One region of the Providencia sp. Marseille-Q8014 genome, then DNA from elsewhere that is predicted to be linked to it. Evidence: predicted binding sites of a transcription regulator. Region 1 holds the regulator's gene; each other region holds the start of a gene.
What was found. Region 1 encodes CRP, which controls carbon source genes, mostly activating them, when cyclic AMP is high. Its sites were predicted from a motif close to ATGTGANNNNNNTCACAT; they were not measured.
Positions count from the first base shown of each region.

Region 2: a site for CRP is predicted at 2,453-2,470, ahead of ACWPW6_RS03035 (NupC/NupG family nucleoside CNT transporter). Genes of this name have one in related genera too.
Region 3: a site for CRP is predicted at 2,138-2,155, ahead of ACWPW6_RS09075 (sugar transporter). Genes of this name have one in related genera too.

Region 1 covers NZ_CBCOPT010000001.1:374,411-378,995, reverse strand. The annotation lists gene ACWPW6_RS01635 (phosphoribulokinase) at 1-337, shown strand, start outside; gene ACWPW6_RS01630 (OsmC family protein) at 409-813, opposite strand; gene crp (cAMP-activated global transcriptional regulator CRP) at 1,120-1,752, shown strand; gene ACWPW6_RS01620 (hypothetical protein) at 1,935-3,029, shown strand; gene ACWPW6_RS01615 (aspartate aminotransferase family protein) at 3,096-4,316, opposite strand; gene ACWPW6_RS01610 (aminodeoxychorismate synthase component II) at 4,447-4,585, opposite strand, start outside.
Region 2 covers NZ_CBCOPT010000001.1:705,006-709,590, reverse strand. The annotation lists gene deoC (deoxyribose-phosphate aldolase) at 1-543, opposite strand, end outside; gene ACWPW6_RS03035 (NupC/NupG family nucleoside CNT transporter) at 1,012-2,286, opposite strand; gene ACWPW6_RS03030 (TatD family hydrolase) at 2,590-3,372, opposite strand; gene ACWPW6_RS03025 (patatin-like phospholipase family protein) at 3,365-4,519, opposite strand.
Region 3 covers NZ_CBCOPT010000001.1:2,067,564-2,072,148, reverse strand. The annotation lists gene ACWPW6_RS09085 (DUF333 domain-containing protein) at 1-291, opposite strand, end outside; gene ACWPW6_RS09080 (SMR family transporter) at 328-660, opposite strand; gene ACWPW6_RS09075 (sugar transporter) at 800-2,002, opposite strand; gene ACWPW6_RS09070 (NAD(P)H-hydrate dehydratase) at 2,193-3,050, opposite strand; gene ACWPW6_RS09065 (DUF2594 family protein) at 3,207-3,428, shown strand; gene ACWPW6_RS09060 (hypothetical protein) at 3,607-3,888, opposite strand; gene htpX (protease HtpX) at 4,138-4,585, opposite strand, start outside.

The DNA of each region.
Region 1 (4,585 bases):
AGCCGTCATGGATTCCGTCGTACGTTCAATGGGTGACTATATTAATTATATTACCCCTCAATTTTCACGTACCCATATTAATTTCCAACGTGTACCGACTGTCGATACATCCAATCCATTTTCCGCTAAAGCGATTCCTTCACAAGATGAAAGTTTCATTGTCATTCGTTTTAGGGGGCTAGAACAGATCGACTTCCCTTATTTATTGTCGATGTTAAATGGTTCTTTTATATCCGCAATGAACACTATCGTTGTACCAGGTGGAAAATTAGGATTAGCGATGGAGTTAATCATGACACCGTTGGTCGAAAAACTCATAAAAAGAAAACATGATTAATAATAAATGATGCTTATTATTATTTAAAATAAGCATCATAAATTAAAAAATTTATATAATTAATAAATAAATTATTGGTTTTTGATTTCAAAACTGTGGGTAACAGTGACGGCTTTTTCTAACATTAATGAGACCGAGCAATATTTTTCAGCAGAAAGCTGAACAGCGCGTTCAACCGTTTTTTCCGTTAAATCCGTTCCCGTTACAATAAAGTGCAAATTAATATGGGTAAAATAACGAGGTGCTTCATCCCTACGCTGTGACGTTAATTTAACTTCACAACCCCTCACGTCATTACGGCCTTTTTGTAAAATAGAAACAACATCAACAGCACTACAACCGCCCGCAGCCATCAAGACCATTTCCATTGGGCTAGGCGCTTTATCACCGGAATTACCGTCCATCATAACTTGATGACCTGAAGCTGATTCGCCTAAAAAAGAGAGCCCTTCAACCCATTTAACTCTTGCTTCCATATTTTATTCCCCTAGGAAAAAGTTTATCTAAAAGATTACATTGTTACATAAACCCTTTCAATCAAATAGGCGCTTTATGATGCTGAATCGATAAAAACAAGACTTTCTGAGTTTAATATGTTACAAACAAAGTTCCACCTGATAGGGTTAAGATCAAAACTCAAGGTTTCAATTGATTATATTATAGTGTTGGTATTAACTTGCTCTATAATGCGAATTAATATGCTAAGCTAGTGACTTTAAAAAACCAGCTATTCTGGTGACGATTAACCGAATGGCTGTATTAACATACAGAGGATAACGCTAATGGTTCTCGGCAAGCCACAAACAGACCCTACTCTTGAATGGTTTTTGTCACACTGCCATATTCATAAATATCCATCCAAGAGCACTCTGATCCATCAGGGTGAAAAAGCAGAAACCCTTTACTATATCGTTAAAGGCTCAGTGGCTGTTTTAATCAAAGATGAAGAAGGCAAAGAAATGATCCTCTCCTATTTAAATCAGGGAGACTTCATTGGTGAACTAGGGTTATTTGAAGAAGGGCAAGAACGTTCAGCTTGGGTCAGAGCAAAAAGTGCCTGCGAAGTCGCTGAAATTTCTTATAAAAAATTTCGTCAGCTTATTCAGGTTAACCCTGATATCCTTATGCGCCTTTCCGCGCAAATGGCAAGCCGCCTACAAACCACATCAGAAAAAGTCGGTAATCTGGCTTTCCTTGATGTCACAGGCCGTATTGCTCAAACGCTACTTAATTTAGCGAAACAACCCGATGCGATGACGCATCCAGATGGAATGCAAATTAAGATCACACGCCAAGAGATTGGCCAAATTGTCGGTTGTTCCCGCGAAACGGTTGGTCGCATCTTAAAAATGCTAGAAGACCAAAACCTTATCTCCGCGCATGGTAAAACTATCGTGGTGTACGGTACTCGATAAACCTATAATTCGTCTGACCTCAATTGCATAATGGCTTTATATCTTTGATATAGAGCCATTTTCCTTCGATATCACCACAAAACCAGCAAATAGCATAAGTATCGTTATTTTATATTATTCATATCCACTAAAAAATAAAATCTAGAATAATTAATATACTATTATTTAAAGGTTTTATTAAAATGAAAACAAGTCAACATCACCCATCCGTAAAATATATCAACCAAACAGTAGCGGCTCATGCAGAGATGCTCAAACGTGGCAATCTGACAACTGAAACAATCGCTGAATCATGTCGTATAAAAAGAAATAATCTAGAAGCAAAGTATAAGTTTCTTAACGAAATACATAGCACTAAGCCAACCTCAATCACCTTATCGACACCCGTAAAATACGATGATAACGCATGTCAGGTACAGCAAACTAAAATCGATGTAGCAATCAATACCGCCAATATTCTCAATAAGAGCCAGCTCCCTTCTTTACCCTCATTATCGTTACCCTTTTCCTATTCATTAAAACCAAGCATGTCAAAAAATACGATTAAAACAAATGAGCGTCATATCTGTGATAACCAATCAACCTCCCCATTAAATGTGAAGAGACCGACGTCTGAATGTCATCTTCAACAAAAACTTGAGCAGTTGAAATCTAAATGTCATCACGTGTTAGATAAATTAGAGGCTAATCGCTATTCTGCTGAATCTCTAAAAGATCGCTCAATGCTCTACCTGAAAAAATCAGAACTCAATGCAAGCCTTATTGGTACAAACTATTCAGAACTGGATTTAGTTTGGTATATGGATAAAAAAGAACAAACTCAATCCGAGAAAGACACCATTATTAAACACTTCACTCAACCGAAACCAATTTCATATCAAAAAGGAAGTCGCATTCCCCTCAAAATAGCCACCACGACTAAGGAACTCAATCCACCGAAAAAGGAACAGTCAATTCATCAGACCGCTCATGTCATCTCTTCTCATTATCAAGGCACTGGACGCGTCATTATAAATGGGCAAGTTAAAAGAGGTCTGACTGAAATAGCATTATCCCCTTGCGTTTCTGAAACTCACAACAAGGCAGATCCCCAACAAATACAAAATAAGGGAAACCGCATTAATCACACAAAAAATATAAGCACGCAAAGTTCTCGTAAAATAAAAAAAACGATTACTCCAAATAATGCTCAAAATGCTCCTGTTATTATTCGAAAAACATTTGCGACATTAGAGGAACAGCAGGCGTCAGTAGAAAGGTTATACAAAAAAAGATAATGATCTAATCTACTCATCAATGGTTAAAAACTCAAAGAGGTTAATACCTCTTTGAGTAAAAGACATTTATTTATTTTTTAATACGTTTTCAATCACTGTTTCTAATTTTTTCATACCACTATTAATTTCTTCCTCAGAAATAATTAATGATGGAGTAAAGCGTAATACATTTGGCCCAGCATTGAGCATCATTAATCCCTCAATGGCACACGCCTGTAAAATCTCTTTCGAACGATGATTGAGTTGGTTTTTCAATTCTGCACCAATTAATAACCCTTTCCCTCTGATCTCAGCAAAAATATCATATTTTTCATTGAGCTTATTCAAGTGGGAAACAAATAGCTCATGTCGCTTGATGACACCATCCAACACTTTTGGTGTATTGATAATATCAAACGCCGCATTACCGACAGCACAAGCTAACGGATTTCCACCATAAGTCGTACCGTGTGTACCAAGCCCCATTTCTTGCGCTATTTCATGGGTGGTCAGCATCGCACTAATAGGAAAACCGCCACCAAGAGCTTTCGCAGTGGTCAGAATATCGGGTGCCACACCATAATCCATATAAGAGAATAACTTACCAGTACGCCCCATACCACTTTGCACTTCATCAAAGACCAATAGAGCCTTATTATCATCGCATAACTGACGTACGCCTTGTATAAACGCTTGCGTTGCAGCAGTGACGCCCCCTTCCCCTTGTACAGGTTCCAATACGACCGCACATGTATTTTCATCAATGACCGCTTTGACCGCATCAAGGTCATTAAATGGCACATGAATAATATCAGCGGGTTTTGGTCCAAAGCCATCCGCATATTTGGCTTGCCCTCCAACTGATACGGTAAAAAAGGTACGACCATGAAAGGCTTGCTTAAAAGCGATGATCTTCGTTTTATATGGATTGTATTTAGTGATAGCGTAATGACGCGCTAATTTAAATGCGGCTTCATTGGCTTCAGCACCAGAGTTTGCAAAAAAGACACGTTCAGCAAAAGTGGCTTCAATTAGCTTTTGAGCCAATCTTAGCGCAGGCTCATTGGTAAAAATATTACTCACATGCCACAGCTTTTCGCTCTGTTCACGAACTGCATCAACTAAAGCAGGATGGCAATGACCGAGTGCTAACACCGCAATCCCACCAGCAAAGTCGATATACTCTTTATCTTGCTGGTCCCAAACTCGGCTACCTTCCCCACGAACAGGAATGAATTCTGCCGGAGAATAAATAGGTAACATCACCTCATCATAGGTCTGCCGATTTACTGCTTGTTGTTCTTTCATACCCCTCACCTGCTTTTGCTTAGTGCTTAAGTGAAAATATAAGCAATAAATATGAATAAAAAATCACAAAAGAGCAATAGCTAAGCGAGTGATGAAGTGAATTTTATTTTTTTGTTGAAATAAGCAAAATCTAGTATTTTAGGAAATTATTCAGTAGATCATGACCTTGCTCACTCAAAATACTTTCTGGGTGAAACTGAACACCTTCGATTGGTAGGGTTTTATGACGTATTCCCATAATTTCATCCACATCACCGTTATTCAGTGAC
Region 2 (4,585 bases), 330 kb from region 1:
ACTTTCAAGAGTGGCATTCACCGGTACTTTACCTGTGGAGGTTTTAATAAAGTCCGCACCCGCTTTAATTGAGATTTCAGAAGCTTTGCGAATCAGTGCAGGATCTTTTAATTCGCCGGTTTCAATAATCACTTTCAGAAGGACATTGGCTGCCGCGCAAGCATCTTTACACGCTTTCACTAAATCAAAACCAATTTTTTCATTACCAGCCATCAACGCTCGATAAGGGAAAACCACATCAACTTCATCTGCACCATAAGCAATAGCAGCACGTGTTTCCGCCAACGCTATCTCGATGTCATCATTTCCATGCGGGAAGTTAGTGACTGTTGCGATACGCACTTCGGGCGTACCTTGCTCACGCAGTGCTTTACGTGCAACAGGAATAAAACGAGGGTAGATACAGATAGCCGCAGTTTGGCCTGCTGGGCTTTTTGCTTGATGACACAACGCGATCACTTTTTCATCGGTATCGTCATCATTGAGGGTGGTTAAATCCATCAGATTCAGCGCGCGTTGCGCAGCAGCAGTTAAATCAGTCATAAAAAACTCTCCAACGTTGTGAATTCTGTCAGAACAACACGTTCTTTGTTGGCGAGCGGGCTTGGTTCCTTAAAGATGCTACTCGAAAACCCGAATGTAGCAGCTGAATTCCTTCTCACCGCACAATACCCTAGAGCACATTCACTCTGAGAACTAGCAGTCCATAGCAGCTAATTTATCGCTATTTGACCATGGAACTCGGCTATTTTGTGTGCTACAAATCACATTAATTGCCTGAACGTTACATTGTTAAATACAAATATGTGAACAATATCGCAATTATACGCTATTTAGTCTCAGTTTTATTCTCTCAAATGGCTTTTTTATGTCTTTTTTAGCCTTCCAATGCCATCAATACACTTGATTAAGCGTAGTTCAAAATTGACGGTATGAAATAAAAAGAAGAAAGAATATAACTGAAAATAATGAAAGAGAAAGGGCATTTGCCCTTCCTCAAAAAACGAGAGATTAAATTATTGCAAGTGTTAAGAAGAAGCCCGCAATAGTCGCACTCATTAAGTTAGAGAGCGTACCCGCCAGAACAGCTTTCATTCCTAAACGAGCGACATCACTACGACGATTTGGTGCCATACCACCTAAACCACCAAGTAAAATAGCCACCGAAGATAAGTTAGCAAAACCACACAGTGCAAATGAAATGATCGCTTTAGTATGATCGGAAAGTACCTGTTTGCCTGCCGCAAGAACATCTGCATCCGGTTTCATGTATTCACCGAAATTCATAAAGGCAACAAATTCGTTAACAACCACTTTTTGACCAATAAACGAACCGGCAACTGTTGCTTCACTCCATGGCACACCAATCAAATAAGCTATCGGCGCAAATACCCATCCCAGAATTAATTCCAAAGAAAGTTGTGGATAATGGAACAAGCCACCAACACCGCCTAAAATACCGTTAATTAGAGCGATCAAGGCGATAAATGCCAATAACATTGCACCTACGTTCAAGGCTAATTGCATCCCCGAAGCAGCACCTGAAGCAGCTGCATCGATCAGGTTTGCTGGGCGCTCATCTTCAGCAACCAACTCTGTCGCATTAACGTTATCACGCACTTCCTCAGTTTCGGGTACAAGCAATTTAGCGAACAGTAATCCTCCCGGAGCCGCCATAAACGATGCAGCAATCAAGTATTCCATTGGAACACCCATTTGCGCATAACCGGCCAATACAGAGCCTGCTACAGAAGCCAAACCACCACACATAACCGCAAATAATTCAGAATTGGTCATGGTCGAGATATAAGGACGTACAACTAATGGTGCCTCAGTCTGCCCAACAAAGATATTCGCTGTAGCAGATAAAGATTCCGTTCTGGAGGTACCAAGCACTTTTTGCAAGCCGCCACCCAATACTTTGATGACTAGTTGCATAATACCGAGGTAATAAAGAACCGCGATCAATGAAGAGAAGAACACAATGATTGGCAGAACACGTAAAGCGAAAACAAATCCACCACCGCCAAACAGTTCAAACATTTTGTCGGAAACAAGGCCGCCAAAAATAAAATTCATGCCATCTTGGCCGTAACTAATAACTTTAGAAACGCCATCTGACATCCCTTGTAATACGCGACGACCTGCTGGTACATAAAGTACAAATGCACCGATAGCGATCTGTATAAGAAAAGCCCCGCCAACAGTACGGAGTTTAATCGCTCGACGATTGCTGGAGAATAGTACGGCAATACCAATCAGTACTGCCATCCCAACCAGACTCATAATGAGTTGCATGGAAGTATCCCTGTTCACTTAATGCTAGATTGATGTAGAAAGGAAACTGGTAAGTTCCCTTGACTCTTTGTGCGATGATTATACCTAGTCCCTTCCAAGAACCCGCAATCTTCGTCACAAATACATAGTGTAATAAGTAACAAAAATTCAATTCTTGTGATTGAAATCACATTTAGTTATCGACATAATCTGAAAAGCACAAAAAGAGAGAATAATGAGGTGAAAAAATGCAGGGAATAAGCTAGCCATATAAAACCCACCTCTCATAAAAACAGTGAATGCATCTGGCTTTTATTTGAACAGATTAAATAATGATAGGCTATTTATGTAAAGTTGCTGCGCAATTTCATCGGGACTTTCGTGGCGTAGTTCACATAACGACTGAAAAATCTGTTGAATACGCTCAGGACGATTTGGCTCACCTTGAAAGCCAGACACAGGCATATCTGGGGCATCGGTTTCAAATACCAATGAGGTTAGGGGTAATTTGGCGATCGCTTGACGTGTTTTATTTGCTCTTTCATAAGTAATGGTACCGCCAACACCAATGAAATAGCCTAATTTAATAAATGCTTGAGCTTGTGATAGGCTGCCTGCAAAACCATGAATAACACCGCATGCAGGTACAGGGTAGCGACGTAACAATGCAGCCAGCGGGTCATGACTTTTACGCGAATGTAAGATGACCGGCAGATCAAACTGCTTAGCTAATTTTAGTTGGGCGATTAACACTTGCTGCTGTAAATCAAACAACGGTTCTTGCATATAGAGATCAAGACCAATCTCGCCAACAGCAACACACTTAGCATGATTCTGTTGTAAATAACCTATCATTGTCTCCATATGTTGTTCTTGAAAGAGATTCAAGTACAGAGGATGAAAGCCAATAGCCGCATGCAGCTGTGAGTATCGCTGAGCTAAATGCCAAACTCGCTCAAAATTATCAACACTGACCGCCGGAATAATAATATCCGTAACCCCTGCCTTTTCCGCTAAGCAGAGGCTTTCATCAATCGCACCAACAAAAGGTGGAAAATCAAAGTGGCAATGGGTATCAATAAATCGGTTAGTCATTTTTTTTATTCAGCGGTTGCTCCGACTCCTCGTTTGCAGCCATCATGGCTCCCGTCATCATCGCCTGTGCCGTATCCGTTGCCTTTTTGGCTTTACGTTGAGCAACTAACTCAACATCATGTTTAGCATCAAAGATCGCTTCCGCGTAATCTTCTGCAATCTGTATTTCTTCATGGGCGGCACTTTCAAAGCTAAAGCGATTTAATCCATTGTTATTCATTGTAAAGCAATGGCCTAATGCAGCAATAAAGTAGCGCCCACAGCGACGCCCTAAATGATAGTCCTGATTAAGCGCTGACAACCGGCTCCCTAATGCACTACTTTTTAGTGGCGTGGAAGGATAGATTTCAAAAATCTGTAAGTCTCCCGGTGGGTTTTCAATAAACTCCTGTGTTCGGCGATAGCTTTTTAGATGAACTTTTAGCATAGCAGCCATTCGCTGTAAGCCATATTTTTCACCCTCCAGCCAACGCGTCATTCTCTTCACCCATTCGGGGGTAAAATACATCTGAGAAGGAACAGTACGGATCACCACAATCGTATCAGCGCCACGACGGTATGCTTCTTCAACAGGGATCGCCGCACTAATCCCTCCATCATGATAGAGAGTGCCTTCAAATTCGACGCCCATCCGATAAAAACCCGGAATAGCACTAGAAGCTCGAATGATATCTAACCATGTATCAGCGTTAGGTTTCAAAAATTCGGCTTCAAAGTCATCACTACGGCTGGCTCCCATATAGAATTCGCGCCCCGCTTCCATCAATTCAATCCCAGATTTGATCTGTAATGGAAGCTCTTTCGAGGTGCTTTCAACCAGCCAATCTAAATCAATAAGATGACCACCTCGAATAAAACGTAAGGGATTAAAAAAGAGTGGGCTTGTTGTATAACGGGTAATAACCCGCCGAGCGTAGCCATATTGACCACAAATATACGCAGAAAGGTTTTGCGCCCCTGCCGAAGTACCAATCATGATATCAAATGGATTAAAGCCTGTTTTTAAGAACTCATCCAATACACCTGCGGTGAAAATACCACGTTGACCGCCTCCCTCACAAATAAGGGCAGTCTTACCTTTATTGAGTTCATCGTAAAAAGCTAAAGGTTCAATGCTGCCAAGTGTCACTGATACATGTTTTCCCATATATGTCTCCTGACAGATCCTCTCTGCATCCCAATACTGCAATACACTTCGGCACTATCGCTAATT
Region 3 (4,585 bases), 1.7 Mb from region 1:
CGTCAATATGACATCGGCAGCACAACGCTTCCCATTGGCAAATTGACACACTGCCGTCTGAGCACCATCCAGTTCTAAGTTAAGTGAAGGTAGTCCACCCGCTGAAACACAGGCCTCTTGGGCTTTAGGTCCTAAATTAACCACTTGTTGTGCATATTGGGATGCCGAGCGATCGACTTGCACTGTATTCATCGAATCTGAGCTAGAACACCCCGCTAAAATAAGTATTGTGCTACCTAGTAAACCTTTAACAAAAGTAGAATTAAGCAGGTTACTGATTTTTCTATTCATTCTATACTCCGCTTATGATGATTTCTGCTCCCTGAATCAGTGAACACTGCTTTTAGAAAACAGATTAATGACCAACACACCAACGATAATTAATAGCATACCAATAATTGCTGGTAAATCGAGCTTCTGCTGATAAATAAATATCGCCGCGATAGACACCAATACGATACCTAAACCCGACCAAATGGCATATGCGATCCCTAAAGGTATTAACTTAACAACCTGTGATAGCCCCCAAAAAGAAACGGCATAGCCAATCACCACAATCAAGGACGGCCAAAAACGACTAAAACCATCGGATGCTTTTAATGTCGTTGTTGCTATCACCTCTGCGATAATAGACATCAATAAAAAACCTAGCCCTTTCATCCGCTCATCCTTACTCTTTGAACTTATTAAAATAGTAGCGAATTTAGCATAGTTCGCGATCCCTGTAACGCACCCTCACATAAAAAAAGCCACAATAGAAATAATTCTATTATGGCTTTTTCACTTTTTCGTCGGAAATTTAGTGTAACGCAGTGGATGCTTGCAGCTGTTCGTTAAATGAGCCTTTATAACGCCTAAAAATAAAAATGCACCACACTAATGAAATCAATCCAAATATGGCCCCTACATAACCAATATTCGTCATTCCCATATGAACAATAATTTGATTGCCTAATAAGGCGCCACCACCGATGCCAATGTTAAAGATCCCAGAGTAAATTGCCATCGCTAAATCTGTTGCATCAGGCGCTAAATCAATCACTTTGACCTGCATACCTAGGCCTACACACATGATTGCAATTCCCCAGAATAGGCTTAATAGAACCAGCCAGCTAACGTGGCCACTCACTGGCATCAATAATAATAAGCTAATTGTTAATACCGCTATCGCAATTGGTAAAAAGGATAATGTATATTTATGACTGTAACGACTAAATATCACACTGCCGACAATGCCTGCTGCACCAAAAATAAGAAGCAATAACGTTGCAAAATTCTGACTTTGTTGTGCTATTTCACGAACAAATGGCTCAATATAGCTGTAAGCGGCAAAGTGTGCCGTCACAACGATAACGGTTAATGCAAATAACCCCACTAATGCAGGACGTTTAAAAATCACAGGTAAACTTTTTAATGAGCCTGAATGTTCGCTTGGTAACCTAGGTAAGAAGCGAATTAGCGCAATCATCGTCAACAATGCGATAGCACCGATACATAAGAAAGTGACTCGCCAACCTAATAATTGTCCAATCACACGGCCAATTGGCAGTCCTAAAACTGTCGCTAATGCCGTACCAGTTGCGAGTAAGCCTAATGCTTGCGCTTTTTTACCTGCTGGTGCGACACGGATTGCCAAAGACGCGGTAATTGACCAAAACACCGCATGTGATAGAGCGATACCAACCCGAGCAATGATTAATACATCGAAATTCCAAGCAAAACCGGAAAGAATATGGCTAAGCACAAACACAATAAACAGTAATGCTAATAACTTGCGACGTTCTATCTTACTGGTTAGTAGCATCAAGGGTAATGACATTATTGCGACTACCCAAGCATAAATAGTGATCATTAGCCCTGTATGCGCAACTGTCATATCAAAACTTGCAGCAATGTCACTCAATAATGCGACGGGAACAAATTCTGTAGTATTGAAAACAAATGCGGCGACTGCTAGTGCCACAACTCGGATCCAAGCTGTTTTTCTAGAAACCTGTGTCATTGTCTTGCTTACGCCTTTGTTGGTATCAGCAAATACTCATCCCCCAATCACAAAGTGATTGGTTAAAAACCAGAAGTCATGAGTTAGCTGAAATTTGATATTGCTTCGCTGACATAATAAGAAGCAATCGATTTTGTGTGAATTGTATCACATTTTTTCACCGCAGTTAAAGCCGCTCAATATCAAACCATCAATAAATAATGGCTCTATTTCTTATCGTTCTAGCCTCATCAATAATTTCGTGAGCGGTTAGGCCAATAGGACCGATACCTTTTTGTACCAATACATCTGCGGCTTTACCATGTAACCAAACGCCTGCCCGTACGGCTTGTTCTATTGGCAGCTTTTGTGCCAGTAAGCTACCAATAATTCCTGATAATACATCGCCGCTACCTGCTGTCGCTAAACCACTGTTCCCCGTTTCATTACACCATGTTTGATTATCCGGAGCTGCAATGATCGTATGGTGTCCTTTCAACACCACCCAACAACCGAATCGTTGACTGAGCTGTTGCGCAGAAAAATGCCTATCTAATTGGATTTGTGCGACCGTTGTTTGTAGTAGTTTAGACGCTTCTTTAGGGTGTGGTGTGATGACTGTTTCTGACGAGAGTTTTACAGCTTCAGGGCGTTGTGCCAATAGATTGAGACCGTCAGCATCGATTAAAACGCGCTGATTTTGCGCTATAAGACGTAAAGAACCGTCTAGCAACATTTTCGCCTCGTGAGCAGTCCCTAAGCCACACCCTATGACCCAAGCCGTTGGGGTTTCACCATCCATAACATGACTCGCTTGGCGTAACATTAACTCAGGAGCCTGTTCCACTAAGTGTAATGCCTGTGGCTGCTGATTCAACCCAATGATGACTTTACCACAACCGCTTTTAAGCGCAGCGACCCCTGCCAATACACAAGCTCCCGTCATACCAACACAGCCACCTATAATATTTAGCGTTCCAAAAGTGCCTTTATGACTTTGTTCTGGTCTTGGTTGTACGAATATTGGAAACTGTTCTGCTAGCCACTGTTTTTCTTCTATCGTTAACATAATTGGCACTCCTTAAATTTTCGTACAGCGCGATGACGTAAATTATCTCTTCTTAATTTGAATAATTCATATTAAGCCATTCATTGATGGCACATTGGATAAACTTTCTATGATAGAATATTAGCAAATTTATCTTTCTTAAAAGGACGCTTTTTGATGAAAACACATTTTCCTACTCAGCCTGATGTTAATGAACTCGCGGCAGAAGTGACTTGTATTAAAAATCTGCTGGCTCATATGTTAAAAGCAATTGGTCAAGCAGATGCAGGTAAAATTTTAATTAAAATGGAGCGTGAAATTGCATCAATGGAAGATGAAAAACAAGCTGAAATTTATCGAAATACATTAGATCAAATAAAAGCAGGGTATCGCCAATAGATTATTTTAACGATTAGTGCTATTTAAGGGCGTTAATTTTTCAATTACACTTAAAACTGCACAAATAACTAAATATCATTTATTGAAATCGCTTATCTTTGATCTCGAATTAAACCATTCTTTATTCATTTAGCTCCCCCTTCAGATCCCTATGAAGGGGGCTTTTTTTTGCTTAAAATTAGGCTTTTACTTTCCCATCATAAATATCTTGGCAATGCTGAATATAGCTCTCTAATGTCATGTCGGCAGTTTTATTATCCTGTGCCCTTTGTTCTTCAAAGGCCCATACTTTAAAATTTTGCCCTAAATTGGCACCAGACATACCAACTTCTTTATACATACGATGATAAAAACCATTTGGAGATTGATAGATTTCAAATTTAAATGGCACTAAACGAGCTGGGTTTTCAACTGTCGCAAATTCATTACCAAATACCAGCGTTTTCACAAGTATATCCATTTTCTATCCTTATAACTCATTCACTATTAAAGCCTATTGGCCTATTACCCGTATCCATCATAGACTATTCATCGATTTACAGCCTAAGAAAAACTACGCTATTTCACTTAGAGAATACACTATTTTGATTTATATTAAATTAATGCCTGTAACTAATTTTTTATTTTCAAATAAAAAGCCCGCGGTGATTAATTCAACGCGGGCTTCTGTCTAATTTAGAGCATCAATTATATCATTGCGACTCTTCGACTATTTTAAGTATTCACCTGAACGTAGTGCTTCAATACGTTTATCCAATGGAGGGTGCGACAAGAACAGTTCATTGAATGCTTTACCACGGCCATTAATACAGAATGCCATTAAACGCCCTTCTTCTTGTGGCTCATAGCTCGTTTTCAAACGCTGTAATGCTGCAATCATTTTTTCTTTACCAACGAGTTTTGCAGAGCCTGCATCCGCATGGAATTCACGATAGCGCGAGAACCACATGGTGATAATACTCGCTAAAATACCGAATACGATTTCTAATACCATCGAGACAGCAAAGTAAACCATTGGGTTACCATTACTGCTTTCACTTTCTTCATCGTTGCTCGACATAAAACCAGAAACAAACTGAGCAATAATACGTGAAATAAAGATAACAAACGTGTTTACAACACCTTGTAACAACGTCATTGTGACCATGTCACCATTA